4 regions of the Bacteroides sp. AN502(2024) genome follow, and region 3 is predicted to be linked to each of the others. Evidence: riboswitches for the same ligand, from Rfam matches in the RefSeq annotation. Region 3 holds a riboswitch; each other region holds the start of a gene.
What was found. Region 3 has a riboswitch for cobalamin ahead of AB9N12_RS01710 (TonB-dependent receptor plug domain-containing protein). Riboswitches for the same ligand answer to the same signal wherever they lie in the genome.
Positions count from the first base shown of each region.

Region 1: linked by a shared signal. The riboswitch ahead of accC (acetyl-CoA carboxylase biotin carboxylase subunit) and the one ahead of AB9N12_RS01710 (TonB-dependent receptor plug domain-containing protein) in region 3 are both predicted to bind cobalamin.
Region 2: linked by a shared signal. The riboswitch ahead of AB9N12_RS11070 (YncE family protein) and the one ahead of AB9N12_RS01710 (TonB-dependent receptor plug domain-containing protein) in region 3 are both predicted to bind cobalamin.
Region 4: linked by a shared signal. The riboswitch ahead of AB9N12_RS11125 (PKD-like domain-containing protein) and the one ahead of AB9N12_RS01710 (TonB-dependent receptor plug domain-containing protein) in region 3 are both predicted to bind cobalamin.

Region 1 is NZ_JBGFSP010000003.1:704,923-712,692, reverse strand. It holds gene AB9N12_RS02830 (acyl-CoA carboxylase subunit beta) at 1-167, opposite strand, end outside; gene AB9N12_RS02825 (acetyl-CoA carboxylase biotin carboxyl carrier protein subunit) at 185-697, opposite strand; gene accC (acetyl-CoA carboxylase biotin carboxylase subunit) at 720-2,234, opposite strand; cobalamin riboswitch at 2,365-2,569, opposite strand; gene AB9N12_RS02815 (DUF3575 domain-containing protein) at 3,084-4,361, shown strand; gene AB9N12_RS02810 (DUF5119 domain-containing protein) at 4,358-5,359, shown strand; gene AB9N12_RS02805 (fimbrillin family protein) at 5,414-6,628, shown strand; gene AB9N12_RS02800 (fimbrillin family protein) at 6,655-7,767, shown strand; gene AB9N12_RS02795 (fimbrillin family protein) at 7,769-7,770, shown strand, end outside.
Region 2 is NZ_JBGFSP010000003.1:2,837,141-2,844,910, reverse strand. It holds gene AB9N12_RS11080 (PKD-like domain-containing protein) at 1-412, shown strand, start outside; gene AB9N12_RS11075 (DUF5074 domain-containing protein) at 1,134-2,438, opposite strand; partial or broken gene AB9N12_RS11070 (YncE family protein) at 2,466-2,588, opposite strand; cobalamin riboswitch at 2,647-2,858, opposite strand; gene AB9N12_RS11065 (sugar MFS transporter) at 2,942-4,111, opposite strand; gene AB9N12_RS11060 (GH92 family glycosyl hydrolase) at 4,190-6,565, opposite strand; gene AB9N12_RS11055 (glycoside hydrolase family 76 protein) at 6,570-7,760, opposite strand; gene AB9N12_RS11050 (glycoside hydrolase family 76 protein) at 7,764-7,770, opposite strand, start outside.
Region 3 is NZ_JBGFSP010000003.1:399,777-407,546, forward strand. It holds gene AB9N12_RS01690 (hypothetical protein) at 1-440, opposite strand, end outside; gene AB9N12_RS01695 (response regulator transcription factor) at 683-1,372, shown strand; gene AB9N12_RS01700 (sensor histidine kinase) at 1,400-3,181, shown strand; gene AB9N12_RS01705 (DUF5106 domain-containing protein) at 3,958-4,902, shown strand; cobalamin riboswitch at 4,985-5,185, shown strand; gene AB9N12_RS01710 (TonB-dependent receptor plug domain-containing protein) at 5,367-7,409, shown strand; gene AB9N12_RS01715 (YncE family protein) at 7,427-7,770, shown strand, end outside.
Region 4 is NZ_JBGFSP010000003.1:2,852,824-2,860,593, forward strand. It holds gene AB9N12_RS11105 (FecCD family ABC transporter permease) at 1-453, opposite strand, end outside; gene AB9N12_RS11110 (ABC transporter substrate-binding protein) at 450-1,589, opposite strand; gene AB9N12_RS11115 (YncE family protein) at 1,785-2,909, opposite strand; gene AB9N12_RS11120 (hypothetical protein) at 2,929-4,776, opposite strand; gene AB9N12_RS11125 (PKD-like domain-containing protein) at 4,821-6,572, opposite strand; cobalamin riboswitch at 6,735-6,934, opposite strand; gene AB9N12_RS11130 (DUF4998 domain-containing protein) at 7,144-7,770, opposite strand, start outside.

The sequences.
Region 1 (7,770 bases), 310 kb from region 3:
TTATCCAGTTCAACGAAAGTACCCTTGTCGAGCAGCATCTCGATACGTTCGCGGGCAGTCATTTTACCGTTTTCATGTTGCTTCTCTATTTTATCAGCGCCTCCACCAAGAGAAGCGATGCGGTCACGTTCCTCGAACGTGGCGTATGCTTTATTCATTTCTTCCATAATGCAATCCGTTCTTATTATTGTGCAATCGGTTCTAATGTTATTAATGTCTGTTCACCGGTTATGTTATCACCTTCTTGAACCAGAATTTCTTTGATGCGGCAATCCGAAGTCACTTTGTAGTTGCTCTGCATCTTCATTGCTTCGATAACGATGGCGGTATCTCCCGCTTTCATTTCCTGACCGGCTACAACAGGTATTTTCACTACCTTGCCCGGCATCGGAGAAGTGATGCAGTCGTTCTGTTCCTCTTCCCCTTGCTTGCGCATCCGCAGATATTTCGCCTGGCTGTCCACAATTTCTACATTGAAACTGCTATAATGCGTATTTACTTTATAGCTTTTCCCGTTATCACGGCGAATCAGCTGTGCGTTCGAACTACGTCCGTCCATCAAGATATTACAAGTGCCGTTTTCCGCCATCACTACGTCTGCTTCAAATGTTTTTCCGTCAATGGTAAGCACCACCTTGTTATCTTCCTTGCTGACTAACTCTACTTCGGCTACACGGTTTCCTATATGAATTTCCATAATTGAATTCTTTTTGTTAAAATTAGATTCTCAATACTCCCTTGTGCAATCCGAACTCTTTCCATTTGCTGATAGGACGATTGTCGGTAGCCACACCGCTGTTATTTTCTTCGAGATTCATTAAATAGTCTATATAAGCAGCGATCAGGGCAATATTTTCGGAACGTTCGCTGGTGCGCGTAATACGTTGTTGCAGAAGTTTGCTGTTCTTGGCGATGAATCCTGTGTCATAATGGCCTTCCACGAAATCGGGAGTGTCCATGATGGCACGCAGATAGCTGATGTTGTTTTTCACACCGGTCAACTTATATTCGTGGAGCACACGGCGCATCCGCTCGATAGCATATTCGCGGTTGGTAGCCCATACAATCAGTTTACCGATCATCGGATCGTAGTAGATGGGAATTTCATATCCCTCGTACACATAACTGTCGATACGTACCCCGATACTGTTCGGTTCTGTAATCTGTTTGATGATACCGGGGCTCGGCATGAAATTCATTTCTGTATCTTCGGCACAAATACGACATTCAATGGCATGTCCGCGTTGCCGGATATTTTCTTGCTTGAGTTGGAGCACCTGTCCGTCGGCAACTTTAATCTGCTCTTTCACCAAATCTACTCCAATCACTTCTTCCGTAATCGGATGCTCCACCTGCAAACGGGTGTTCATCTCAAGGAAATAATAGTTGCGGTGTTTGTCAACAAGGAATTCGATGGTACCTGCACCGATATAGTTCACCGCTTTAGCCGCAGCTACCGCCTTTTCACCCATGTCTTTCCGCAGTTCGGGAGTGACGAAAACCGAAGGAGTCTCCTCTACGATTTTCTGGTTACGGCGTTGTACGGAACATTCGCGTTCGCACAGATGAATGACGTTTCCATGTTTGTCACCAAGAATCTGGAACTCGATGTGATGAGGCTCTTCAACGAATTTCTCCAGATAAACCGTGTCATCGCCAAAAGAAGACAATGATTCGCTCTTGGCAGTGGTATAAGCCTCTTCCACTTCTTCGGCACAGTGGATGAGGCGCATTCCCTTTCCACCACCGCCCATAGAAGCTTTCAGCATCACCGGATATCCGATTTTATTGCAAAGCTCTATGGCTTCTTCCACACTTTTCAAATTGTCTTGCGTGCCGGGAACGACCGGTACTCCCGCCTCAATCATTTTGATACGAGCAGCAATTTTATCTCCCATGGCTTCCATTGTTTCCGGATTGGGTCCGATAAAGATGATTCCTTCCTCCTGACATCGACGGGCGAAGGTAGCATTCTCCGACAAGAAGCCGTAACCCGGATGGATGGCGTCTGCATGAGCTGCTTTCGCCACTTCGATGATTTTTTCTATATTCAGATAACTCTCTTTGGATGCTGCCGGCCCTATGCAATAAGCTTCATCTGCGTAAAGCACGTGCTTCGCGGTCCGGTCTGCTTCGGAAAAGATAGCGATACTTGTTATCTCCATCTCTCGGCAGGAGCGCATCACCCTTACGGCAATTTCACCGCGATTGGCTACTAAGATTTTTTTTATCATACTTTTCTAAATTAAGTACATACATATTCATGTCTTCCCGTCTAATGGACATACTCCACCCGACGAAAAACAGTATTTTTTGATTTGGGGCTTAACAAGTGATACTCTTTCTCCTAACCCACGAGGAGGAGAGCGTCTTACGCAAAATGGCAGGTCTTCTGACTGACTCTTGTCTTATTTGCCTTCCCGATTAACATCAGTGGCGTTAAATTGGTTCATTAATAAGACATTGAACAGAGCTTCACAGCAGCGGGACTGTCTGGGATTTACACCCGATTCCCTATTAATCGTTGTCCGTTGGATACGGATTCTGAACCATTTCGGAGGGCAAAGATAAAGAAATATTAAATAAAACGTCTCTTTTTTGCACGAAAGTTACAATTTTGTGCAATGCTTATTGATACCATTTTTTGTTTTTATACACTATGATTATTTATTCTTTTAGAATATCAATGAAATCGGTAAGTAGTGTATCGGATCGTTTTTCAATTGCACTCTTCTTGGATCTTTATCCCCCTCAACGCTTCCGTGATAGCCGGGACGAGCAGACTGATCCTTAAGGATTGTAAGGAATAATGGGGAACTGATGGGGATGTAGTTTGTTGAGTAGAATGCTCTATCTCCTTGCAAGAGATGGATTAACGTGTGCAAAGTTATAATAAATTATGGAAAAATAAAGGGCTTTCATTGTGTTTTTTAACATCTCTGCTACAAGAAAGCTATAATGTTTAGCGAAAAACGATCTAAATGACATATTACTCCGCTAATAATCAGCAGAATACATGCTAATTACATCTCTTGCAAGGAGTTGGTTCATCTCTTGCAAGGAGACGAACTTAAAGATGGCACATGAACATGATAAGAAAACTACTTCTTCTAATATTGATATTCTATGGCGGCTACCTGTCGGCACAGACCGTGCATGAAGTGCGGGATTCTGTGAAGATATATTTCCGGCAAGGGAAGATAGACTTTGTCCCTTCCCTGAACAACAACCAAACTGCATTAGACAGAATAGCGGATAGCCTGCGCATAACCTATGCCGACTCCGTTTACCGGTTGCAAAAGATTCTTATTGTGGGCGGTGCATCTCCCGAGGGGAGTATCAAATTCAACAAATGGCTTTCCGAGAAACGTGCGGGCGTGTTGTTCGATTACCTTTCACGCTATGGATCGCTGCCCGACTCACTGAAGACCACCAACTTTCTTGGGCGTGACTGGAACGGTCTTATCCGTCTGGTGAAGAATGACCCGAATGTTCCTTACAGAAAGGAGACATTGGCTCTGCTGCGTGAGATTGCGGACGAGGCGCAGGGAAACGCTCCCACAAAAGGTGACCACTTGAGACGCATCCAGCGGCTGCGCGGTGGCGTGCCTTATTATTATATGTACAAAAACCTTTTTCCCGAACTTCGTGCCTCACAGTTATACCTGTGGTACAAGAAGACATGGAACCCGGTGGCTCCGATGCCGAAGCCCAAGATGGAAATCCCCGTTCCATCGATAGATACCGTATTCATCCATGACACGATTTACATAAACGTGCCGTGTCCCGAAAAACCTTTTTACATGGATGTGCGGACGAACATGCTCTATGATTTGTTGACCGTGCCCAACATTGGGGTGGAGCTCTATCTCGGTAAGAGCTGGTCTGTTGTTGCTAACTGGATGTACGGCTGGTGGAAGACAGACCGTCATCATTGGTACTGGCGTGCTTACGGAGGTGACATCGCCATGCGCAAATGGTTCGGCAGAGCGGCCAAGGAGAAGCCGCTTACCGGGCATCACCTCGGTGTTTACGGGCAGATATTCACCTATGACTTCGAAACGGGAGGACGTGGCTACATGGGAGGTAAGCCTGGTGGCACACTTTGGGATAAGATGAACTACGCCGCAGGTGTGGAATATGGATACTCGCTCCCCATTACCCGGAGACTTAACATCGACTTCACTATCGGCATGGGCTATTGGGGCGGAATCTACCACGAGTATAAGCCCGTGGACGGTTGCTACGTGTGGCAGTGCACCAAGCAACGCCATTGGTTCGGCCCGACAAAGGCTGAGGTGTCGCTCGTCTGGCTCATTGGGCGTGGTAACTACAATAAGGAGGAAGGAGGCAGGCGATGAACACAAAAGTGATTTATGCCGGTTTAGCCGCACTGTACCTGATGACGCTGAGCGTACTTTTCTCTTCTTGTGGGCATAAGGACTTGTGCTACCAGCATCCACACATGAAGACCATCCGAGTGGCGTTCGACTGGCGGAATGCTCCCGATGCATCCCCTAAGGGCATGACTGTCATGTTCTATCCGATGGACGGATCCACGTACAGGCGCTTCGATTTCCAAGGGCTTGATGGCGGTAAGATAGAGCTTCCGGTCGGTGAGTACCGTGTCATCTTCCACAATAATGATTCCGACGTGGATCTTTGCTACGGAATGGAGGAATTTGACACCCATTTCCACTACACCCGTCAGGGGCATATATTCGAGCCCGTATATGGCAATGCAGCTATGCCGGCACCAAACGCAGTAGAGGACGAGCTGGTGTGCATCAGCCCGGGTGAGATGGTTGGCGGGCGTGTCATGTCACTTGTCGTCGATGAAAACGGTGTGTCGTTTGAGGAAGAGACCCCCGAGGACGATGTGGTGCAGCACCGGTCGCCGACTATCGTCACGCTCTATCCGGTCATGATGACTTGCCATTATACTTTTGAAATCCGTAATGTCAAGAACCTTAAGTATGTCGACCAGATGAGCGGTTCGCTCAGCGGTCTCAACTATGGTATTTATCCCGGTCGGAAGGATTTCGAGCACAAGGGGGTGACAGTCCCGTTCAGTGCCTCTTCATCGGGACGGGATATGATAACAGGCGATTTTTACACCTACGGTCACTGTCGGAAGCATAACAAGACTACGACGTTCACGTTGTACGTGTGGATGAACGATGACAAGAAGTATTATTATACTTGGAATGTGACCGAACAGGTGCAGAAAGCGCCCGACCAAAGAAACGTGCATATAATCATCGACAATATGGATCTTCCTCAGCCTATCACCAACGGTAGTGGGTACGATGTCGACGTGGATGACTGGCTTGTGGTGGAAGAAGAAATAAAGATGTAAAATCAATAAGACAAATAGTATCATTAAATTATTTTAAACTAAATTATTAAGGTTATGAAAAAGAAGCTTTTCGTTATGGCTTTCCCAGCACTCGTTGCGTTGGTGTCATGCTCCAACGACGAGATGGTACAGCTCTCGGATGGCAACGCCATCAAGTATCAGGTGAATACCGGCGCGATTTCACGCGCAGCGAATGTGTTCTGCAACAACAACAAGCCTAGTGAATTCATGGTGTGGGCAAATCTTACGGACAACGGATCAACTCAGCCCTACATCGCAGGCGACCGAATCAAGGACGAAAACGGCGCTTGGAGCGACGTGACCGGCACCCGCTACTGGCCCAACACGGGGACGCTTGACTTCTACGCTGTAGTTAATGGCGGTACTTTGAATGCCGAAACCCGTGCGCTTTCCAAATTTACGGTGGCTTCCGAAGTAAGTGCTCAGCAAGACCTCCTTTACGCAGTGGCCACCGGCCAGACAAAGCCTGCAACAACCGCATCGTCGCCTGTTAACCTCAACTTCCGTCATGCCCTTTCGCAAATCGTGTTCAAGGCCAAGAGCAAGAATCAAACTCTGCACATCGAGGTTGACGGAGTGGCTGTCGGCAACCTGCATAATGCTGCAGTTTTCGCGCTTCCTGAAAACAGCACAACCGGCAACATAGCACATGCTATCCCGAATCCCGGGGGAACCTTGGCATCTCAAGGCACATGGGGCTCTGCTGAAGGTGCTGAAGTGTTCAAGGTTTCTTTTAACACAAAGGAGATTGCGTATTCTTCAGACGGAAGTACAGTTACCAATCTGACGGACCAAGAAGCCCATACAGCAGCTTCCGACTTCGGCAAAGCGCTCTTGATGCTTCCTACAACAACAACGACAGCTTGGTCAGGTACATCCAAGCTAGAAGGCATCCAAAGTGACAGATATGCAGCCAAGATCAATGATGGTACGTTCATCCTCGTGAAAATGGCAATTTGGAATGTCGCTGACCTGACCACTGGCAAGCAAAACACTGATGTTCTACTCTATGGTAATACGGCAGATGACGGAACTGTCACAACTCGCTGGGCTGCCATTCCCGCTTCTTTCACTTGGGAACAGGGTAAGAAATACATCTATACCCTTACGTTCGACAAAGGCAACGGCGGTCTCGATCCCGATCCCGATGATCCTGATCCCGATCCTGTACTTGTCAAGATTGAATATGAAGTGAAGGTTGACGAGTTTGTAAAAGGCAACGATACCCCAATCGATATGAATAAGTAGAGACAGTATGAAACATAAACTGATGTATGATAAGACATAGATACAGATGGCTGATTGACATGCTCTGCATCTCCGCCCTGCTTGGGGTGTCGGCTTCCTCCTGCTCCAAGCAGGAGGAACCTGATGTCTTCCCATTGTTGTCTGACACGGAGATAACCTTATCCTTGCCGGAGTGGACGCCGATGGTGCAGTCTCGTGCCACCTTATTTGAGGAAAAAGGTGACTTGAAGAATGTGGAAAAAGGAAGAGGTAACTTCACGCTTTATGCCTACGTGGACGCTACTGCCACCAAATATATAGATGGTGTGAGAACGTGGTATTTTGACGACCCGGACGATTCGGATAATAGTGAGTGGATGATGTTGGATGGTAATGAAAGACCGATAACTTACTATTGGCCTAATTCAGAGAAACTGAATTTCTTTGCTTTCATGCCTTATAATAACAACGATGATGATATGTCAAAAAAGACTCATGTCAAGGTGCTTGATTACTCCAAAGAGAATGGGGGACAGTTTGAGTGTGCTTTGCCTGGTTCTGCCAGTGATGCCACCGAAATTCAAGAATTTATTTACGCATACGAATCAGGAAAAACGAAACAGGGACAGTATAACTCTGAAACGAAACAATATGATCCTCTGACATTGCGGTTTAAACACCCTTTTGCATTAATCAATTTTAAATTGAAGGGCGGCTCTTACCGAATGACGGTTCATAATATTAAATTCAGTGATATACATTTGAACGGCACATTCTCTACAAAGCCGGAGCCAAACGGCAAGTGGAAGTACACGGGCGGTGCCGGAGAATATACGGCACTAATCGAAAAAAGAATCCCCAATGATATAAACTATAATACGAATTTGTCAGATTGGTTCATCGTGATGCCTCAGGATTTAAATGGAGTAAGGCTTACTTTGTCTGCTACCCGTGCAGCTGATAAGACGAATCTAACGGAAACCGCTATTGAGAAAACATTTACTTTCAGTAATAGTGAAGGAAAAGAATGGAAATGGGAAGCGGGTAAGAAATACACCTACGTTATCAGTTACGGTGATAATCAAGAAGAAATCTACTTCAATGTGGAAGTGGAAGAGGACTGGAAATTGGGGTATGAACATAATATAGATGTGGAATAAGAT
Region 2 (7,770 bases), 2.4 Mb from region 3:
CAATCATGGCCAAAGTGGATCGATAGATTACCTAGGCGCCTTTCACCGACAGGATTATTATTATCCTGCCTGGGTAAAAGAAAAACAATATACCTTGCGAGGCACTCGCCTGAAAGAGCGTAATTACGATCAATCCGGCAATGGTACTTATTGGGTAAATGATAGTTATGAATGGGGATATGCTGATAATTTCAGCGCCATTGACCGTCTGACAGATGATGACAACTATAATGCCGGACCGTCTGACAATCATTTCAAGATATCCCATGCTGTAACTTTCGATGGTAAGGATGCAAATCTGAAGTACGTTGATTTTATCAAAGTACAAGTAGGTGTTAATAGTAAAAGCGGTTGGCTGGGTGAAATATCCACGGAAGTTTTTGGAATCAAGGATTTCAACATGCTCAAATAATGAAAACAATTCACAGTTGAATTATCAGAAAAAGTAGAATTGCCCATTTACCAATTTATCCTATCTATGAGATAAAACAATCCTATTTTTATCTTGTAGATAGGATAAAAATACCTATATTTATATCATCGATAAGATATACACATTATGATGGATAGAACAATTCTAAAATCTGTAATTGCAGATAACCAACTTGAAGTCCCCCAATATAAGGTGATTCTTGTGCCACCCTTAATGCAAAACGGGATTATCTAACCAGTATATATCAAAAAAATTATTGGGGGGATATAGCTACGCGCCATTATCTTTATTGGAAAATTTAGCTGCCATAACCCTACTTAGACGCTACGAACATAAGATGCTGTTTTTTCTACCATAAAGGCATAGAAGCTGACTTTTATCTTCCAGATAGCACCACAGCCATTCAAGTATGTTACTCCTTGGATAACAGTGACAGAACATACGATCGTGAAGTGGGGGCTCTAATAAAACTATCCAAAGTCCTCGACTGTTCTCAACTGATGATAATCACCTATTCTGAAGAACGGACTATTGAGATAGCAGGTAAACTGATTGAAATACTCCCTATTTGGAAATGGTTATTGAAATAGAAAAGACTTTCTCATCAATCAGAAAATATACTCTTCTAAAAAAAGGATATTTGTTGATTGAATGAGAAAGTCTTTATCAATAAAAATGATAGATTATAGGGTTAAATCCATCACTTAAAATTCTCCGTAAAGAAAACTCCTGCCGGAAAACTGTTCTTATTTTTAATGTCAGCCTGTAAAACCGGTGTTTTAGTGAAATCAAAAATAGCAATATCATTTGCCTTATACTCTGAATATCCCTTTAGAGTTGCAAAATAAATCTCTCCACTCACCGGATCGACACCTAAACTGTTATAATACACTCCGGCATCTTCTACGTAATCTTTGATATTGGCAACTTTTTCCGTCTTATTTTGTGAAAAGAGATGTCGATATAGATTAAAACCGCCATTACTGAAGTAAATAGCATCATCTTTCGCTGAGAAAGCCGGAGCAACACCCCAACCGGCACCAATACTGACATCTAAAGCATGAGAGTCAATGATCGTATAGTCAGAGGGATTGACTTTTATAATACTTGCCGGATTCGTACATGATACCCATAAGTTCTTATCATACGTCTTAGCCACACCGGATAAAGCACCTTCAAAAGGAATAGTATGTACAACAACTCCGTTCTGAATGACAAAAAGTTTCTTGTTACCCATCACAAAAACTTTTTCTCCAACCACGGCCATACGTTGTTTCAAGGCTCCACCCGTACCTTCAACTAAAGTCAAAGCACCTGTAGAAGTGTTTAACATATAGACTCCCTTTTTATCACGAATATACAGAGCCTCTTTTACTACCGCTAAATTAGTAGGCCAGGACAAAGTAGCATTATCATAAACTCTTTCTTTCTCTAAATTATCCGCATTAGCAATAGTCAGTAATCCCTCACCCCCATTCTTTGCTCCATTTTGAGAAAGTACATAAATTTTACTATCACAAATGAACAAATCCTGGCAGACATTACCAAGCAAAGTTTGATTTACCCGATAGTATGCACTATCTATCACCGTACCCTTTGGATCCACAAAGGTCAAAGTTCCGGTTTCATTACCCATATTTCCCTCATTCAAAATAAAAGTTCCTTTGCCAAACCGACCTTCTACCTTGGCAGTTATATTCGTTTGAAAAGTTTCCCCATTGCTGTCCGACACAGTCAATCCTATCGCATATTCTCCAGTCTTAGGCCGTGAGAACTTATATGTGGAAGCAGTTGAAACGTCTTTTCCATCTACCGTCCATACATACTTCATCGTCCCGGACAGGTTTTCAGTCCGGGCATCCAGATACAATGTATCTAATTGCACTATCACATTACTTCCCGACTCATTTCCAATCGACACAGACGGACTCAAATTTTCCTCCTCATCACACGCTGCAAAAGCAACTCCCAAGGCAACAGTTGCCAATACTAAAAACTTTTTCATTTTTACTTCTATTATCAATTATTTATTGGATACAATCCGGTCCCAATCCGGGAAACAATATCCGCCCCAATTGGCAACATAAAGTTTTCCATCCTTTATCACCATCTCTTCCGGTTGATAGCCGACTACCACTTCACGGGTACTCCTCAACAATTAAAGATATATTTCGATTTAAAAACCGTACTCTTCAAACTCTAATCCCAGAAAGTTTCAAGAATTCAACTTTGGCAGGTCTTCTGACTTACTCCATTTTCCTAACGCCCTTCCCATCTCCCCAAAACGAGACAGTGGATTTGAGTATTGTAGGAAAACTTTGGGCGGAGCTTACAGCAGCGGGTCTGTTCAGGACTTACACCTGATTCCCTTTTCACCATTCTTCCGTAGCATCGGACGAATGACACCAAAATTTCTGTGGCAAAGATACAATAATAGAAACAAATCAGAAGAAAATTCTAATTAAAATCTGTGTAAAAGTGAAATCTCCAATCTCAACCATAGCGTTACTATGCCTTTACTGTTTTCACTCCAAAAGCGCAATAAGTCAAATAACACACACAAGCTAAAGTGGCAAAAACACCTCCGATCACACCTACTGTTCCAATCGCCAACCCAATTACCGGAGTAACCACTCCACCACCGGCAACAGCAGTAATCATCAACCCGGAAATCTGATTTGCTTTTTCCGGCCTTGCCTGTAAAGCCATCGAATAAATGATAGAAAATACTGATGACGCAAAGAAACCGACAGCACCGATACAAATCAGATTTACCATATCGTTTTGCACAAAGGCTAGAATAAGCAAAGAGAAAATACAGGCAACAATATTCACACGAAAATATCTTATTTCAGCGATACGGGCTAACAAGAAAGTACCCAATAAAGCACCTACCGTACGACTTAGAAAATAAACTTGTGGAGCAAACTTCACTTGTTCCGTCGTCCATTCAAACCGTTCCGCCATCAGTTTGGAACTGATAAAATTGGTAGCAACATCCACTCCCACAATAAAAAAGATACCCAAAAACAACAATAGAATCGTTCTATCCTTCAACAAAGAAAAAGTATCACTGATAGAAAGCTGCTGGATTGCAGCACTGTAATCTTCCCGTTTTACAGGAGTAGCTATCAGCCAAATTGCAGATAATAACGTGATAAAGCCTAATATCGGAAAGCAATAATACCATTTGTCATCTCCAAAGTGAGCCACGGCCAATAACACAATCTCCGGACCGACGAGAGAAGATACAGCTTTGATTACTTGCCCTGCCGTCAAACTACTTGTCAGTAAACGTTGACTGGTTACCACATTACTCAATAACGGATTCAGTGAAACCTGCAAAATGGCATTGCCAATTCCCAAAAGAGCATAAGCCATCATGCAAGTTGCGCTGTTATAAATGATCAATGGCAGTAACATGCCCACTACCGTTATTCCCATACTAAGCAGGACTGTATTTTTACGCCCCCATTTGTTCATTTGATTTCCAATAGGAATACCCAAAAACAGGAACCAGATAAAGACTAACGAAGGAACAAATCCCGTCATCACGGGAGACCAGTCGAAAGTACGTTGAACATAATCGGACGAAATACCGACTATATCGCAGAAGCCCATTACAAAGAATCCGAATAGAACAGGAAGGGCCGCATAAATAGAGTTTTGTGTTTTCATATTTAACTCACTATATGATAAAATGTAGAATCCCCGGTGCGGTGTCAAACGACATCGCCACCGAGGAAAATAAGCTGTTTATTCAGAACAATGAGGCGGGTTCTCCACTCCCCATCGCTCATTCGGTTGATTTCCCATGCTGAGTTTCAATGTTCCACCTTTATAGAGTTCATCCCGGAACATCCAACATTGTTCCAAGGGTTTACCATTCAACGTAGCGGACTGTACATAACAGGCATCCGATGTATTACCGGTCGTTTCAATCACAAACGTTTTCCCCGTCGCATTCATCGGACTGAGTTTGATTTCAATCCTATCAAACAACGGACTTCCAATCTGGAAGGTCGGTCGTTCGCAAGAACCTCCTTGTACATCGAACAGCCCCATTGCCGCCATCACATACCAGGCTCCCAACTGTCCCTGATCTTCATCCTGACCGTAACCGTAGCCATGTTCTCCGTTTGTCCCATAAAACTCATCACAAATCAAACGCGTCCATTTCTGTGCCAAATAAGGTTTACCGGAGAAATTGAACAACCAGGAAATATGAAGACTGGGCTGGTTTCCATGATTATAAGGACTCTGCAAGCCTGAAAAAGCGTTTACCACCTTTCCACCACCAAAGATAGACTTACGAGCTTCCGTAAAGATAGAATCCAATCGGTTGTTAAATTCATCCTTCCCTACCTTCTCAATCAAACGAGCCGGATTCTGCGGCACAAAGAAAGTATATTGCATCGCATTCCCTTCCTGAAACCCTCTCCATGACTCCAATGGATTAAAATCATCAATAAATTCACCATTAGGTACTCTCGGACGAATCATCTTCAACGAATCATCGAATAGCTTCTCCCAACCGGCAGAAAATTCCATCAAGCGTTTATAATCTTCCTTACGTCCCAAGGCTTTTGCCCATTGAGCCACCGCATAAGCACTGAAACTATATTCCAATGTATGAGATGCGGAAAAGCTCGAACCTTCCGGATGCGTACCGAAATAAATACTATTCTCATAAGGCACATAACCTTTTTCCACAAACTGTTTCACATCCATTTTACCCGCACCTTCAATACGTCCTTCCCAGCCCAGTTCATTCTTCAATGCTGCCTGATAAGCTGTTTCCACATCAAAATTGCGAATTCCACTGTTATAAGCGCCCGCCAGAGTGATACTCACCATGTTGGTTCCCACCCCGGAGACATACTTACCGGTGGCAATACCATCACCCAGCCAACCGGCATCTTTATACACCAGCAACAGACTGTTTACAAAGTCGTTATAATACTCCGGATATGCTAATGCCCAAAGAAAAGTCAGATTCCAATAAGCTCCCCAAACCGCATCTGTATTATAATGACTATATTCCGGTTTACCATCCTTTGTCAAAGGTATCTGACCGATGGTACCGTCATTTTTAGGATAAGCTCCGTTAACGTCGCTGGCAAGTCCCCTACCCAACAAGGCATGATACAACCCTGTATAAAATTTGATTTTGCTATCTTCCGTACCTCCGGAAACCAAGATCCGGCTCAAAGCCTTATTCCATTTATCCGTAGTTGCCTTCATAGCCTCATCAAAAGTCAACTCTTTTGCCTCTGACTCCAGATTCACTTTCGCATTCGCTATGGAAGTATACGATAAACCTATTTTCACATTGACGATCTCGTCTTTCTTTGTCTTATAATTCAGACACATGATAGCACCCGGTCCTTTTATCTCATTACGAGCCGTCAAAGCGCTATCCTGATAGAAAACATCGACAGATTCCGGTTCGCGATCCAATTTGGCATAAAAATACATGGCAACGGAAGCACCCGCCTGATACTTCTTCACATATTCCGGCTCTGTAATTACATAACCTTCAATCGTTTTTCCATCTATCTGCTTAATGTATGCATCACGCACAGCTCCACTTTCTCCCTGACGATTGCCTATATTAAACAACAGATGAGCACTCTCCGATTCCGGGAATGTATAACGCTGGAATCCGACACGAGCTGTCGCTGTAAGTTCGGCCTTTACCTGATAATCCTTCAATAACACAGAATAATATCCCGGACGTGCCACTTCATCCCTTTTATCAAATCGGGAACGAAAACCTTTATCGGGGTCTTCCAGTTTTCCCGGATTTGTTTTTACTTTTCCCGTTACAGGCATTAATGCGATGCCACCTATCTGAAACTCATGCAGACATGGAAAACCATCAATAGAAGTGTGCCCGTCCTCATAACCTACAGCCTCCCATCCTTGATTATTTCCGTACGTACCGTTCGTAGATGCACCCAGCTTTGCCAAACCAAAAGGCTCGGCAGCCGGAGTATAGAAAAACCACCGACTATGAACCGTACCGATATTCGGATTCACATACTCTACCGGATTGGGACGATCAGGTGTTTCGCACCCTACGATACCAACCAAAATCAACAAGCTACCTATCCATCTCAATTTCATCATTTCTTTATTTTTTGTTTTTAACTTCTCCTTTAATCACCGCCACACGTGCATAATACTCCGGCACACACGAAGCATCCAACAGCCATTTCGGTTGCCGTTTTTCATCAGTCCGCCCTGTCCAGTCATGATACATCAATCCCGCCTGATCACGTGCATGATCCCAAGCGTAATCCAATCCTTTTATCATGATATCCACATATCTCGAATCTCCCGTGACATTGTACAGATCGTGATATCCTCTGAACAGAACCAAATTAAACCAAGGCAAATCGGCTATATAAGGGATACCGTCTTTCGTGTATTTAAAGAACACTTTATAACTTCCTTCCGCCAGAAATTTAGCATTATCCAAATACGCCCGTTCACCGGTATAGTTATATAAAGCGACAGCTGCTTGTAGCAAAGTTCCTGTGTTGTAAGTATACAAATCCGGACATACTGCCGAAGTAGTTGTTAACCATGAGTTCCAAACGACTCCTCTTTCCGGATCTTTCAGATATTTATCAATCCAATGATAGAATTTCTTTCCCACCTCCAGATAGTAATCATCTTTAGTTGCTTCATACAGTTTTAAAGCCAATACCATCGCTTTTCCATTAGAGCAAGCCGGCTTCTGATCCTTCACACCTTCGAGCCAGGAAACAGCCCCTTCAAAGTTCTCATTCCACCCACTTAGAATAAAGGTCAAGACTTGTTTCGCTTTTTCCAGATAATGAAGATTTCCAGTTACCTGATAAGAATCAACATAATCAATGCCTACCAGGCCATTATCATCATAATAGCGGTCTACCTTACCAAATTGGACAGGGTAAGCCTGATAACCGAAAGGAACGCGTGCCGTATCATAATAATGTTCCATCGCCATCACCATTGAATCGACATAAACCCTATATTTCTCCGGTTCGATGGCAGCCATCCATACTGCTGAAGAAAAGACACCACTCATAGGCCACAGGTAAGAAACCTCTTGAGCCTGTCGGGCAGAGTCATTAAAATAAGTCAAATCAGGACGATGGCTACCAGGATAATATTCAGAGAAGAGACCGTATTTGGGAACCCGATAGAGTTCCCAGACACGCTGAAACATCTCCTCCGCCTTATCTTTGTTTGGAGTCGCTTCGGGTTCTCCTCCACAAGAGAAAAGCATGGATACCGCTGATACAAAAAAAACTATATTTCTCAATGCATTACGCATACCCTATTCT
Region 3 (7,770 bases):
TCCACCGTGACGACTACACTTACCGGTTCCGCCTGCGCCTCATTCTTCAAGGCTTCATAATTCCAGATGATATCAGGATAAATCGTATACTCCGTCCGGGGCTTGTTTAGCACAAATTCCGATACCGACCGGGAGAAAAAAGGCGTTTCGGCCACTTCAATCCGCACACGGCTATAGGCCGTCTTCGATTTCACCCGAATGGCAATGCACGACTTCGGATTTCCCAAATAAGTCGAATCCGACGGAACAATCACTTGTGCATCAGTAGTGGCAACAGACAGAATCGCCGAAGGGAATATATTCCCTCCCAAGTCGTCTACAATCTCAAAGCCGGAATTAAACGAAGTATATTTAAATACAGATATGCCGCCAAAAAGGAGGAGTACTACCACAGAGCCTATTATTTCGCGCCGATGTCTTTTCAAATCTAATTTTATCATTATTTGCAATTACTATAATCAAACATTTCCATTGTTTCTCGCTAACAAAGATAACAAATAGCAAACGTTTTTTCCTTTTACAATCAGCAAAAACTTTCATATTCCACATCCTCCTCCTCTATTTCCGGAATGTAACATGATTGTAACATCTGTTTCATCTGCCCGTAACAAAGTCTCCTCATCTTTGCCAAGGATAAAATAAAAAACGTAACTTTGTCATATCATCTTAATACATATATCTTATGAACGATTACCGTATTCTAGTTGTCGACGATGAAGAAGATCTCTGCGAGATTCTGAAATTCAATCTTGAGAACGAAGGTTATGAGGTGGATACTGCAAACTCTGCCGAAGAAGCAATGAAGATGGAGATCAGCAGCTACCATTTAATTCTCCTCGATGTGATGATGGGAGAAATCTCCGGATTCAGAATGGCGAACATGCTGAAAAAAGATAAAAAGACAGCCCAAGTGCCTATTATCTTCATTACAGCAAAAGATACCGAAAATGATACCGTGACCGGATTCAACCTCGGTGCGGACGATTACATCTCGAAACCGTTCTCCCTGCGTGAAGTCATTGCTCGTGTGAAAGCGGTGTTGAGACGAACGGCGACAACGGAAACGGGAAAAGCCCTCGAACGCCTTACTTACCAGTCGCTCGTCATTGACATCACCAAGAAGAAGGTCAGTATCGACGGTGAAGAGGTGTCATTGACCAAAAAAGAATTTGAGATACTGCTTCTGCTGGTACAGAATAAGGGACGCGTGTTCTCACGTGAAGATATTCTATCCCACATCTGGAGTGATGAGGTGTACGTGCTCGACCGTACCATCGACGTAAACATCACCCGTCTGCGTAAAAAGATGGGGGTATACGGCAAATGCATCGTCACCCGTCTCGGATACGGATACTGTTTTGAAGCTGAATAAATAATGATGCCGAATTAAATAGTTAGTATGAACCTGCCTGTAACTCAAAAGCATTTTCTTTCTTTCAGCCGGAAGCTTTTCCTTTCGGTTATCTCACTGTTTCTGGTATTTGCCATTTGTTTCATAGCCTACCAGTATCAACGCGAACGGGAATATAAGATAGAACTGCTGAATACAAAACTGCAAGATTACAACAGCAGGTTCTACGAACAGCTGGATGAACAACCCATTGACCGTGAAAAGATCAACGGATATGTCAACAACCATATCCTGAAGGATTTACGCGTAACCCTTATCGACCTGGAAGGGAATGTCGTTTACGACAGTTACCCGAAGCATAACAGACAGATAGAAAACCATCAGAACCGACCGGAAGTACAAAAAGCAATAAAGCAGGGCAACGGATATGACGTACGCCGTACTTCCGAAACAACCGGACTCCCCTATTTCTATTCGGCCACCCGTTATAAAGATTATATCGTGCGCTCGGCTTTGCCCTACAACGTCAGCCTCATCCACAACCTGCAAGCAGATCCTCATTATCTATGGTTTACCATCATCGTGACATCACTGCTAATGATTATCTTCTACAAATTCACCAACAAACTGGGGACTTCCATCAACCAGCTCCGTGAATTTGCCATGCGTGCCGACCGGAACAAACCCATCGAAATGGCCATGCAATCGGCTTTCCCGCACAATGAACTGGGGGAAATCTCCCAACATATCATTCAAATCTACAAACGGCTGCACGAAACCAAAGAGGCACTCTATATCGAACGTGAAAAACTGATTACCCACCTTCAGATCTCGCACGAAGGACTGGGAATATTCACAAAAGACAAGAAAGAAATTCTTGTCAACAACCTCTTTACCCAATACAGCAACCTGATCTCGGATTCGAATCTGGAAACGACAGAAGAAGTCTTTGCCATCAGTGAACTGAAAGAGATTATTCATTTCATCAATGAGAACCAGCAAAAACGTTCGAGAGGAAAAGGCGAGAAACGTATGTCGGTCACCATCAACAAAAACGGACGGACATTCATCGTAGAATGTATCATCTTCCAGGATGCCAGTTTTGAAATCTCCATCAATGACGTCACTCAGGAAGAAGAACAAGTAAGGCTCAAACGCCAACTGACCCAGAATATCGCCCATGAACTGAAAACTCCAGTCAGCAGCATTCAGGGGTATCTGGAAACCATTGTCAGCAATGAAAACATCCCACGTGAGAAGATCAACGTATTCCTCGAACGTTGTTACGCACAAAGCAACCGCCTGAGCCGGCTGCTACGCGACATCTCCGTACTCACCCGCATGGACGAAGCCGCCAACATGATCGACATGGAACAAGTGGACATCAGCGTACTGGTGGAAAACATGATCAACGAAGTGTCACTGGAGCTGGACGAAAAGCATATAACAGTAGTCAACTCCCTGAAAAAGAGCATACCGATCAAAGGCAATTACTCACTGCTCTATTCCATCTTCCGCAACCTGACGGACAATGCCATTGCATACGCCGGAACCCATATTCAAATAAAGATCAACTGCTTCCGCGAAGATGAGAATTTCTACTACTTCAGCTTTGCCGACACAGGTGTAGGCGTATCTCCCGAACATCTGAACCGCCTCTTCGAACGCTTCTACCGAGTAGACAAAGGCCGTTCACGCAAACTGGGCGGAACTGGGTTGGGACTGGCTATCGTGAAGAACGCCGTCATCATTCACGGCGGCAACATCTCCGCCAAAAACAATCAGAATGGCGGATTGGAATTTGTATTTACGTTGGCAAAGGAGAAATAAGGAGTAATCCTCCCCTGACGAATTCGCATCAGTTGTCCAAGCTCTCACTAACACACCTCGGCTTCCGAAACCGAAAATGAAAGAAAGACCACTCTGCCTACTTCCTTCAAAAAGGAATATTAAAACACACGAGGATACAATAGATCGGGTCACCGTTCGGAAGATTCACTAAATGCGCACCATTTTCCTTCAGCGGAATCCTATATTTTACATTTTAGAACGTTTTTCTTTCAGCATAGAAGTAAATCGTCACCATACGGTTCTTTTTGGAAGACAAACCATCGGTATACACTCTTTTTGCCATTTTCCTTTTATCATCCGGCGAAGACCAACCAGCTCCCCAAAGTCCCTTTTTATGCCTTTACAGCTTTCTCATCGGGAAACCAACGCTCTATCGGTGAGAAACAGAGGCTTTATGATGGATAAACCAACGCTCTATCTGCAAGAAATAGAGGCTTTATTTACTCTCTAAAATGCATATTTCCTGCTAAAACATACAGAACAAACCGGTATTTCTGCATATTCTTGCATTTACCGATGCGATTTGCTTCCGGTTTAATCATATTGAAGTATTCTTTTCCGACGGGAATCTTAAAAACAGAACATACTCCTCTTTCCCAATCATCCTTTATCAGACTTCCCCTATTCACCATTTGAAACTCAGGCAACTGAAATCAAGATGTTTTTTTGGATAAATATAAAAAGAAAGTTATCTTTGTCTTCCATACATGTATACTTCCATGCACATACATAAGTTAAACGAAATACAGCAAGTCATGAAAACAAATATGAATATCCTAGTTATTGGGTGCATCCTTCTTCTTTGTGCCTGTAAAAGTGGAAACGCTTCCAATCACTGTAAAAATGAAGTTCCCCGAGATACCATTACCACCTTCGCCCTGCCCGCCATCCCCGCCATGATGACAGCTCCGGAGCAACGTGCAGAGTTTCTCGTAAAACACTATTGGGATCATGTAAACTTCGCCGACACCAATTACATCCACCATCCCGAAATAACCGAACAAGCCTGGGTGGACTATTGTGACATACTGAATCACGTCCCGTTGAAAACCGCACAAGAAGCCATGCGGAAAACAATCGAGCAGACAAACGCAGACAAAAAGGTATTCACCTACATCACCGATCTGGCCGATAAATATCTCTACGATCCCAACTCGCCCATGCGTAACGAAGAATTCTACATCCCCGTATTAGACGCCATGTTAGCTTCTCCCCTACTGGAGGAAATAGAAAAAGTACGCCCCAAAGCCCGCCGGGAGTTAGCTCAGAAAAACCGCATCGGCACCAAAGCCCTGAACTTCAACTACACACTTGCCTCCGGTGCCCAAGGCTCTCTCTACCAACAGCAAACGGACTACATCCTACTATTCATCAATAACCCCGGTTGCCATGCTTGTACAGAAACGATAGACGCCCTGAAAAACGCCCCTATCATCCACCGACTCGTGGAACAAAAGAGACTAACCGTCCTCTCCATCTACCCCGACGAAGAGCTTGACGAATGGCGCAAACATCTGAACGAATTTCCTAAAGAATGGATCAACGGATACGATAAGAGATTCGCCATCAAGGAACAACAATTATACGACTTGAAAGCCATCCCTACCCTCTACCTTTTAAATAAGGAAAAAACCGTACTCCTAAAAGACGCTCCGGCACGAGCCATCGAAGAATACCTACTGATGAGAAGCGAACTATAAATAAGAAAACAAGTTCTTTTCCTTTCGTCTTGATACGAAAGAAAAAGAACACTCTCCCCCTTGCAAAAGCGAAATAAACTCCCTATCTTTGCAGCGCATTGGTTTGCTCCTCCCGTGCGGATGGAGCAATTAAAAGGGAATCAGGTGCAAGTCCTGAACAGTCCCGCTGCTGTAAGTTCCATCTATGTTACAAGCAACTCACTCATTGCCACTGGGTACAAATCCGGGAAGGCGTTTGTAACAGGAACAAGTCAGAAGACCTACCATGCAACTATGTTTCACTGCTTTCGAGGAAAAAGCGTTGAGTCTAATGAACCGGACAATCCGTCTATCATTTCATTCATCACTCTGCTTCAGAGAAAGTGTGTTAAAAGAATAAACTCTGCCAAGTTTATTTATGCGTGTCCGGCCGAAGGGATTTCGCCCGGACACTTTTCAATAGCAACAGACCGAGAAAGAAATCGATGAAAAAGAGAACATTCAATAAAGTGATCTTTGCAGCATTCGGCTGCCAGCTCCTGTCCGTACCACTTTTCGCACAACAGCAGAAAGTAGATACGGCACACACATATTCCATTCCCGAAATAACCGTATCAGACATCTACCAGACCCGTGAGACACGATCAACCGCCCCCTTACAAACCTTCTCCCGAGAAGCCCTGAAAAACCTGCATGCCCTGCAAGTCTCCGATGCAGTGAAACACTTTGCAGGAGTGACCGTAAAAGACTACGGAGGTATCGGCGGACTGAAAACCGTATCCATACGTAGCCTGGGCGCACAGCATACCGCCGTAGGTTATGACGGCATTACCGTAACCGACTGCCAAACCGGACAAATCGACATCGGACGTTTCTCGCTCGACAACGTAGACCGTCTTTCTCTGAACAACGGACAAAGCGATAACATCTTCCAACCTGCCCGCTTCTTCGCGTCAGCAGGCATATTGAACATACAGACACTCACGCCACGGTTCACTAAAGGGGAAAAGACCCATATATCCGGAGCTTTCAAGTCCGGCTCCTGGGGATTAATCAACCCCTCCGTTCTACTGGAACAACAGTTCAATAAGAGATGGAGCATGTCAGCCAATGGCGAATGGATGTCATCAGACGGACAGTATCCATACACCCTGCACTACGGAAACAGGGAAGGCGACCTGACATCACGGGAGAAGCGGAAGAACACCGATGTGCAAACCCTTCGTGCCGAAGCAGGACTCTACGGCAACTTCTCCGACAAAGAGCAATGGCGGTTGAAAGCTTATTACTTTCAATCCTCCCGGGGACTGCCCAAAGCCACCACTTTCTACAACGACCATTCTACCCAACACCTATGGGATAAAAACGCATTCGTACAAAGCCAATACAAGAAAGAATTCAGCCGGCAATGGGTATTCCAGACTTCCGCCAAGTGGAACTGGAGCTATCAGCGTTACCTGGACCCCGACACCCAAAACTCTTTAGGGAAAACGGAGAACAGTTATTACCAACAGGAATATTATCTTTCCGCATCGGTATTATACAGATTATTGAACAATCTTTCATTTTCCCTTTCAACGGATGGGAGTATCAACACAATGGATACTAATCTTACCCATTTTGCGCAACCCACCCGCTATTCATGGCTGACGGCTCTTGCCGGGAAATACGTGAATGACTGGCTGACAATCTCCGCATCCGCATTGGCAACCGTTATCAACGAAGATGTCAAAGAAGGTGGCAGCGCGGGCAGTCACCGCAAATTGACCCCTTATGTAAGCGCCACATTCAAGCTGTTCCGTAACGAAGAGTTTCGCATCCGTATCTTCTATAAAGACATCTTCCGCCTACCCAGCTTCAATGACTTGTATTATCAGGAAGTGGGAAACACCAAACTCAAACCTGAAAATGCAAAGCAATATAATATCGGTCTGACATATAGCAAGAATGTATGTACATTCATTCCTTATCTTTCGGCAACCGTTGATGCATACTATAACAAAGTGACGGATAAAATCATCGCTTATCCTACCAAGAACCTTGCGATATGGAGCATGAGAAATTTGGGAAGTGTAGACATTAAAGGTATCGACGTCACCGGAAACTTATCTCTTCAGCCTTGGGAGAAAATCCGTATCAACCTCTCCGGCAATTATACGTATCAACGGGCATTGGATGTCACCAGCCCTGATTTGAGTCAGGATAAATCGACTTACAAGCATCAGATAGCCTACACTCCCCGCGTCTCCGCTTCGGGACAGGCAGGTATCGAGACACCATGGTTCAATCTGTCTTACTCATTCCTATTTTCAGGAAAGCGCTACGCGTTGGGACAAAACATTGCCGAAAACAGGTTGGATAGTTATAGCGACCACAGTATTTCGGCCAGCCGCGACTTTCAGATAAAGAGAGTCACCACCTCTTTCAGCGTGGAAGTACTGAACCTGATGGACAAGAATTACGAAATCGTGAAATACTTTCCAATGCCGGGACGATCTGTAAGAGCGACACTAAAGATTAGGTATTAAATATTAAAAAGTAGGATATGGTCGTGAAAAGGAAATTAGTATATATATTCTGGTGCTGGCTGTCATTGATAACCTTATCCGTGGCTTGTGATGATATGGAGGATAAACCCTTCACGTCGGGTATTATAGGCGATCCGGAAGAGACGGGTACCGCCGAATTATATGTATTATGCGAAGGACTGTTCAATCAGAACAATAGTTCTTTGGCACGTTTCTCTTTCGGCAATCAGCAAATGGTTCGAGATTACTTCCAGACCGTCAACCACCGGGGATTAGGAGATACAGCCAACGACATGGCTATGTATGGAAGTAAGATATATGTTATAGTCAATATCTCCAGTACGGTAGAAGTGATAGACTT
Region 4 (7,770 bases), 2.5 Mb from region 3:
CTTCACTTTTCGGCTGATAATGGCTACTCCCAACAGAATAACGGCAGTTCCTATCCAGCCGGAACCAACAATACCCATGGATTGCAGGAAAGGAAAGTCGGACCACCCGAGCAACGGAGTGCCCAGAATGAACAGAGCCACTCCCAGTCCCGCGCCGGAACTTACTCCTAGTAGATAAGGGTCTGCCAATGGGTTCTGGAAGACGGTCTGCATCTGCAATCCGCTTACGGAAAGTGCTATGCCTATTAGCGCAGCGACCACTACTCGTATGAAACGGATAGAAAGGAGAATGTTACGCGTCATTTCGTCACATTCGCCTCCGGTGAGTACCCCCCATATTTGAGAAATCGGGATATATGTGTCTCCGGTAGCTATATCTGCCAGTAGCAGCAGTATGGCTGTTATTCCTAATATGCTGAATAGTAAAACGGTATGTCTGCAGGATTGTTTCATTCCAGATGCCTGTAATAATAAAGTGAATCGGATATAAGTTCGGGGTGAAAAATATGAATCAGGTCACGCAAGACAATGTCGGGGCGTACTACTGCCGATTCCCAATAATCGTTACCACCGGCAGCAGTCAGTCGTAAATTATTGTTATAGACAGTTTTCTCGCGTACGGCTTTGGCGTCACTGAATTTGGGGTTGATTGTCTTCAGTTCATTCAGTGTGGTAGCCGAGCCTACGTTGATCCAATAGTCTGCCTTTTGTATCAGTCCGTAGGCTGTTTCGAGTCCGATAGGAGCAGAACTGTTGGCGGTATTTTTTTTGTAGATATAGTCGGCTCCGGCGTCGGCAACTAGTTGTGCCATATAGCTTTGGGTGGAAGGCATTACCCAACTGTCGTTCCAAGGAGTGTTGAACATCACCGTAGGGCGTTCTTCCAAAGATTCCGTAAGGGCTTTTAATGCCAGGTACCGTTCCGGTATTTTCCGGAATATTTCGATTCCCTTTTCTCGGCTGTCCGTCAGTTCGGATAGTACGACCAGCCATTCAGCTTTGCCCAACGGCGATTCTTCCAAGTATTCACCCATATATATATAAGGTATAGCGAGCTCTTTCAATTTGTCCGTCACGGCAGTCTGGGCATCTCCGATACCATATAATAGTACAACGTCCGGTTTCAATCCGAGCAATAGCTCGTAGTTTATTTCGGGGCCCATATCCTTGATTGTATCTTTGTGTGCAAGGACATAAGGATTCGATACATAATTAATGCCGGATACACCGACAATGCGGTCCACCTGTCCCAGTGCATCGAGCATGGCAATGTAAGAAGAAGACATGCACACGATACGTTGCACTTTGGCGGGAATGACGGAACCGGTAAATCCGGCAGGCGCCTGTTCACCGTTCCGTGAAACGAAATAGGACATTTCTACATTTTCAGCTCCCTGCCACGGATTAAAAACACGTATCAGGGTACTGGCTGCGTTGTCTGCTCCCACTATCTTGAATCCGGAGGCATATTCGGGGATATATACATCCTGTTTGAATGCAGCCAGAGATGTCTTTTTGTCGGATATGCAACTTGTCAGAAAGAAGAGGCACAGTAATATAAAAAACGGAATTGAAGATTTGCTTCTCATATAGTCAATTTTTTTATAATAACTTACTTATTTTTAGTTCTCTTTCTCTCTCCAGCAACGATGTTACGGCAAGGAATAGAAGGAAGAGGGGAGACAAAAGTAGGAAAAAATAAGAAGATTCACCTCCCCCGCGAAGAAGTTTCGGAGAGAGGTGAATGAAATTGATTGGAATTTTCCGGTTTTGACAGGAAAAAGTTATTGAACGAACACTATACGATTGGGATTGGCTGTACCAGTCTCTATAGGAGCATTTGCACGAATCGGTGTTCCGTCAGACCTGTAAACATATAGATTTTGTCCGCTTTGTCCGAAACAGACATCTCCGTTGAATGGGTTTACGGAAATGCTATAACCAAGCATCAGGTCGGGTAGTTCACTTGTTGTAAACGGGGTTACATCTCCACTGAATGATACTTTTTGTAAAGTAGTCGGCATTTCATAATTGGGGTCATGCCATTTTACGTATGTAGTAAAAATAGCGTTATCGCCTATTTGGAATGCATCTGCCAGATTGGCTACATGAGAATAGCCTTCTCCTTCCAATTTGTACAATGCAGATTTCTCCGTTGTATAGTTACCTAAAGAATTGAAGTAGAGAGTTCCGTTCGGAGCTTGCGCAATCAATTTCGGGTTAGTGGGGACAGTAATAGGCTCTACTATTTTAAGGTCTGTTGTGAGTTTTGAAATAGTGGTTCCTTGTCCGGCATACGAGTCTCCCGTGTTTCCTGAATTACACACATACACAGTGTTGTTGGCAACGCAAATTCCTTCGGAATAAGTGGCATCTAATTTCGTAAACATTTTCTTTTCAAATTCTGTGGTATCGATAGCCATCACAGCTCCTGAATAGAGGCTTACATATATCATTCCTCCATAGGCTGCAAGATGACGTGGCATTGCTTTAGAATGACTCTTTTCATCGTCATATTGTCTCATTCCGCCATAGGGCGCTCCCGTAGCAGCATTGAATATCCAGATACCTCCGTTTCCGTACGTCAGGTCGTGACCGCTCACTGCACAGTACAGCTTTGAGCCATACTGAATGAGGTCATTTCCCGTGTCACCTATTTCAATTTCCTTCCCTATCTTTTTCCAATTATTATCATACGTGATAAGTTTCCCCGGCAAAGAGGGAGGGTCCTTTTTCCAAGTTCCTTCACATAGCACGTATGCCTTAGTCCAATTGGCATCGGTTATTGCACGTGTGTTTTGTGGAAAAGATTTATTAACTTGTCCGGTATTGTCGAACATCTCATCACTACAACTGCCCAGTACGAATGTCAATGCAAAGACTGAATAAAAAAGATAATTCTTTTTCATCTTATGAATTATTTAACGATTAATTATTTGTGAAATTACCATCCTGTGATTCTTTCATTTGTTGCAATGTAGGCTTAGCTCCACAACCATAAACCTTCCACTTGGTTATTATGCCATCGTCTATAAATTTCTTGAAAGAACTGAAATCATAGAGTTCAGGAAAATCCGAGATCGTGACATTGCTTAACTGACTTATACTTGGAAAGATTTCTTTTATATCTAGTTTATTTATGGAAGATGTGGTTCTGGATGTAATTGAAAATGTACCGATAGTCTCCAGGTTTTCCATCTTGAGAAATGAAAAATCTTTTTGGCTGTTATGAACATAGAGTGTAAAGCTTCCTCCTATTTCTTTGAGTTTGGGAACTTTAACGGGATTTGTCGGCACGTTATTATTCAAAGCACTGATACTGAAATTTCCTCCCACATATTCTAAATCCGGTAGGTCAATATCATGCAATATGCTGGTAGCCATTCCTTGTATGGTGCGGTATTGAACACTCAAATGGCCATTAATACGTTTTATATTTTTAATGGCCAGCCCTTTTTCTATATTGGTTTGTAATATATAGGACTCAACAGTCGTAAATCCTCTCAGTGTAGGCGGGTTCATCTTTGCTGATGAGAAAGTAATACTGCCGAAGGGCTCATCTCCCGAAATAATAAATTCTTTTGTTAAATCGTCAGTGGATGCAATGTCTACTTTGCCTACTTTTTTCCCTTGTAGGTTCAGACTGAAAACTCCAGTGTAGCGAACTAGCAATGTTCCTCCTATACTTTCAACATTGCTGAGAGTATTCTTGAGACTTTCATCATTAAAAGTGGGGCAACTGCTTAATGATAGATTTGCTTTCAGGTTTTTCAATTCCGGAATATTTAGAGTTTCCAACTTCGCGGCCCGTTTTATGTCAATAGAGATGCATGTAGTTAGCCGGGGTAAATTGATAATCTGTAATTTCGTCGTACTAGAGTTGCCGCTTATATAGAAAGTTCCATTCACAACTTCTAATACCGGTATTTCCAATTGAGTCATCAATCCTCCATTTATAATGAAATCGTTATCTACTTTCTTAAGGGAATTAAGGTTAAATTGCTCTATGATTGGAGCATCGACCGTGAATTTCCCATTTACAGATTCCAAATAGGGGAAAGAGACCTTTTGGTAATATTGGCTTTCTTTAATTGTAAGATTCTTGCGAACAGAGACCAATGAGGGTAAGGTGATGTCTGTCAGCGTTTCATTGCCGGTGGCGGGTGAAGCGATAGTCAGGCTTCCTGCTTTTTTCAGATTGGCAAGACCGTTCAGGTCTTTTCCTTGGTAATATCCACCGATATTAATATCGTCCAGTACTTCCGTAAGTGTGGACAGACCCTCCAGATTCTTGATGGGGTCTTCTGCTTTTTGAGTTGTCGCGATGGAGATACTACCTTCTATAATGGTGATATTACTCTTGGCAAACGCATCGACTTCAGTTTGTGAATTGAAAACGAAATTGGCAGCTTCACTAACGTCGGTATGGTGAACCGTATATTTGTAAGTGCGTGAAGTCCCGTTATAGGAAGTCACCGTCAGCTGTTGTTCTTCGTTCCATGTGCTGATGCCTGCCGGATCGGGGACGATACTTGCCTGCTCGCTGATAACGTAGTGTGCGGTTGCGCCGTTAAGTTCTGTTCCCTGGGGAACAGACAGAATAATCTTATCGTCTATTATGGCAGCTTGCCACGTGTTTTCTCCAAGGGACAGTGAGAAAGAAAGAATATGGTTGTCTACACCGGCAAACGGGTTCTCATTGTCGTCACTGCACGCTGTCAGGAATCCGACGAAAAATATCGTCAGAAGCATTTTCCAAGTTTTGTTCTTTGTCATAATCAAATTTTTATTGTTGTTAAAATTGTGTACTGAAAAATAGTTTAGAGTCGTTTGGGAGCCTTTTCCATTTGTATATCTCGGAAACCGTAAACTTCGGTAGATACTTCACCGAGCACTCCCGCTTGCGACTGGACGCCTGTCTGTACTTTTATAAAGTCTATATAACGCAGATTGATAGGAGTTCCGTCAGGATATATAGCATTCTTTATCTTGAAACCGTTTCCTATGGCATTGGCATTATGATTATTTCCGTTAGAGAGGAAGTCTTCACCGTAGTTATCGGCATATCCCCATCTGTAAGATTCGTTTCGCCAGATTCCATTATTGAGGAAGGTCCTTTCTTTAATCCGGGTGCCGCGCAGTTCGTATGAGTTTCCTTTCAGCCAACCGGGAAAAGCCGGACTCCGGTCTATGGTTCCTGTATTGCCACGGCTGTCTATCCACTGTACGGGCATATTGTAGATAGGAGGGCGGTAGTAAGTGACAGAATAATTCTGCCAAGTGGTAGATTTACCTGTTTCGCTACCTTTCAGCTCATACCATGTGTCATCAGGCAATCCGTTTCCGTTTTCGTCCTGCATTACGTAGACTATTCCCGGTTCGGAACTTCCGTCGAAAGCATTGCCTATGATTGAGAAATCGTATTGGCTGTTATCATTAGAACTAGCATTATAAACGCTATGGTCGAATCCTACAACGATGTATCCTCCCCACGCTCCCAATGAGACATGACTGACTACTGCATTCATCCGGGTTTCAGCATAATGGCATGCTTCTGCTTCCGTTTTTCCGCTTATTTGTTGTACGAATTGTCCGGGTGCGGGCAGAATATTATATACCGTCACTTTGCTACTCGAACTTCCTGCTTTGGGAGCACGGTAGCGAGCTGCTTCGTCCGATTGCAGGCATTCTATAGTTTGTATAGCTTCTACCGAAATATCACCGTCTGTTCCCGTTACTTTCACTTTGTACTCTCCTGCTGCCGGAGGCATAAAAGTAAAGGTTGGCTTTGTTTCATCCGGATACGGTTCTCCGTTCACTTCCCATGCATAAATGGTATTCTCCGTGTTGTCTGTAATAATAGGAGCCACATAGGCAGCGCGTCCTGCAGGTACAGTTTGACGTTCATTTTCAAAAGTAATGTTGAGTTTTCTTTGGGGTGCTACCCGTATGGTAGTTGTTGCTTTCCCCGTTCCGTCTTCGTTGGTTACTTTAAGTGTAATATGGAAGGAACCTTCATTTTCCGCCACGAATGTGTACTCTTCCTTATCACCTATTACAGCATCTTTTTCATTCGTCCATTCATAGGTGCTTCCTTCCTTGAAGTTTACAGCGGATTTGATAGTGACACTTTCTCCTACATACGTAGAATAATACTGGATTAATGACACTGACGGGACCATCTTGTTCATAACGTCTATCCGGAGTTCTTTTTGCACACTTCCGTTTTTCGCGTCTACCCTGAAAGTGAAGAACTTTTTTCCATCTGCAGGAGATGAATAGGTGAATGAGGCATCTGTACTGACTATTTTGCCTTTTTCATCTTTCCATGTATATACAGGGGCGATGGCATTATCCACAATAGGGGTGATGGTGATTTCTTTTAGTATTTTGACAGGATAAATCCCAGTACCATTGTCAAAGGTAATCACCGGTGGATTCTTTGATTCTTCTTCCGGAGCGATTACTCCATCGCCTGCTCCCAAATTGTGCTCGTTCCCACATGAGGTGAGAAGGACAATAGAGCAAAGCATCAGTAAATTAGCGGTTGTTTTCCAAAATTCATTTATCATAAGCATACTTTTAATAGGTTGCCGATAGAAATGATAATGGATTTTACCACTGGATGACAGATGTCCCGGTTAGATAAATAGAAGAAGCCTTTCTCTTTATACACAGTAGTGAATGTGTATGTAAAGAAGAGCGACGAACCACCTCCTGTATGCCGCAGGAGTAAAATCCAAACGAAAAGAGGCAGGTCTTCTGGCTTATTCCCTTATTTGCAGCGCCTTCCCAGATAAAATATCCAGTGGCAAATTGCTACAAACTATACTGTTGTCCAATAACAGTATGGAAAAATACAGCAGCGGCTACTGTTACCGATTCTCACGGTATTCCCTTTTAATCTTCGATAACTCATATTATATTGCATGCAATTCGATATAGCATGGTAACGAAGAACCCATTTTCAGATTACAAAGATAGTTATCTTTTTATATATTATGTCTCTTTTAACTATTTATTTCTCATTACGTTAAAGGGACGACAAAATGTTAATAGGACAGGTATGAACTATGAATAGATAAAAAACAAGACAACATTCAGAAAAGCGAATGTTGTCTTGTTTGCTAGGATAAGAAATAATTAATATAGCCCTATCTCTGCTATACTTATATTATAAATAGATTCAGAATGTGGCGTAGAAACAGCTACCTTTACATATCGGGCTTGTTTGCCGCCCTCTACAAATGGAATGATATTCACCTCTCCGGTGCTATGTCCGATTTCCAATTCTTCCAGATAAGTGGCATTTTCCCAAATTTCGGAATCTTTGGATACGAATATTTTGACTATGCCGGGACACCAGGAACGTTTGTTCTCATTATCGAAATAGGTTTGCACAAGTTTCAGCCCTTGCAGGTCTCTTTCTGTCTTTAAGTCCAATGTCAGTGAATAAGTCGTCAATTCTTTTGTTCCGTCAGGTTCCCAACTTGTTTCAACATTATCATCTGTCAGGCGTTCCAGATAGGATTTGTAGTTCTCAGCATCGGCCGGAGAAGAAGTGAACCTCAGGTTTGAAAGGTCGAAGAACGAATAATCGGGAACAGATGTTGCTCCTTTTTCCTCGAAATATTCAGCCTGCGCCAAATTGGAGTAATGTTTGTTGTAACGTTCCACTACAAAATCCGGATTTAATTCGTGCAGTGTCTTTAAAACAAAATCACTTAATGCAGCATCATATACCTTGCTTTGGGCAGTTTGGGCATCGTT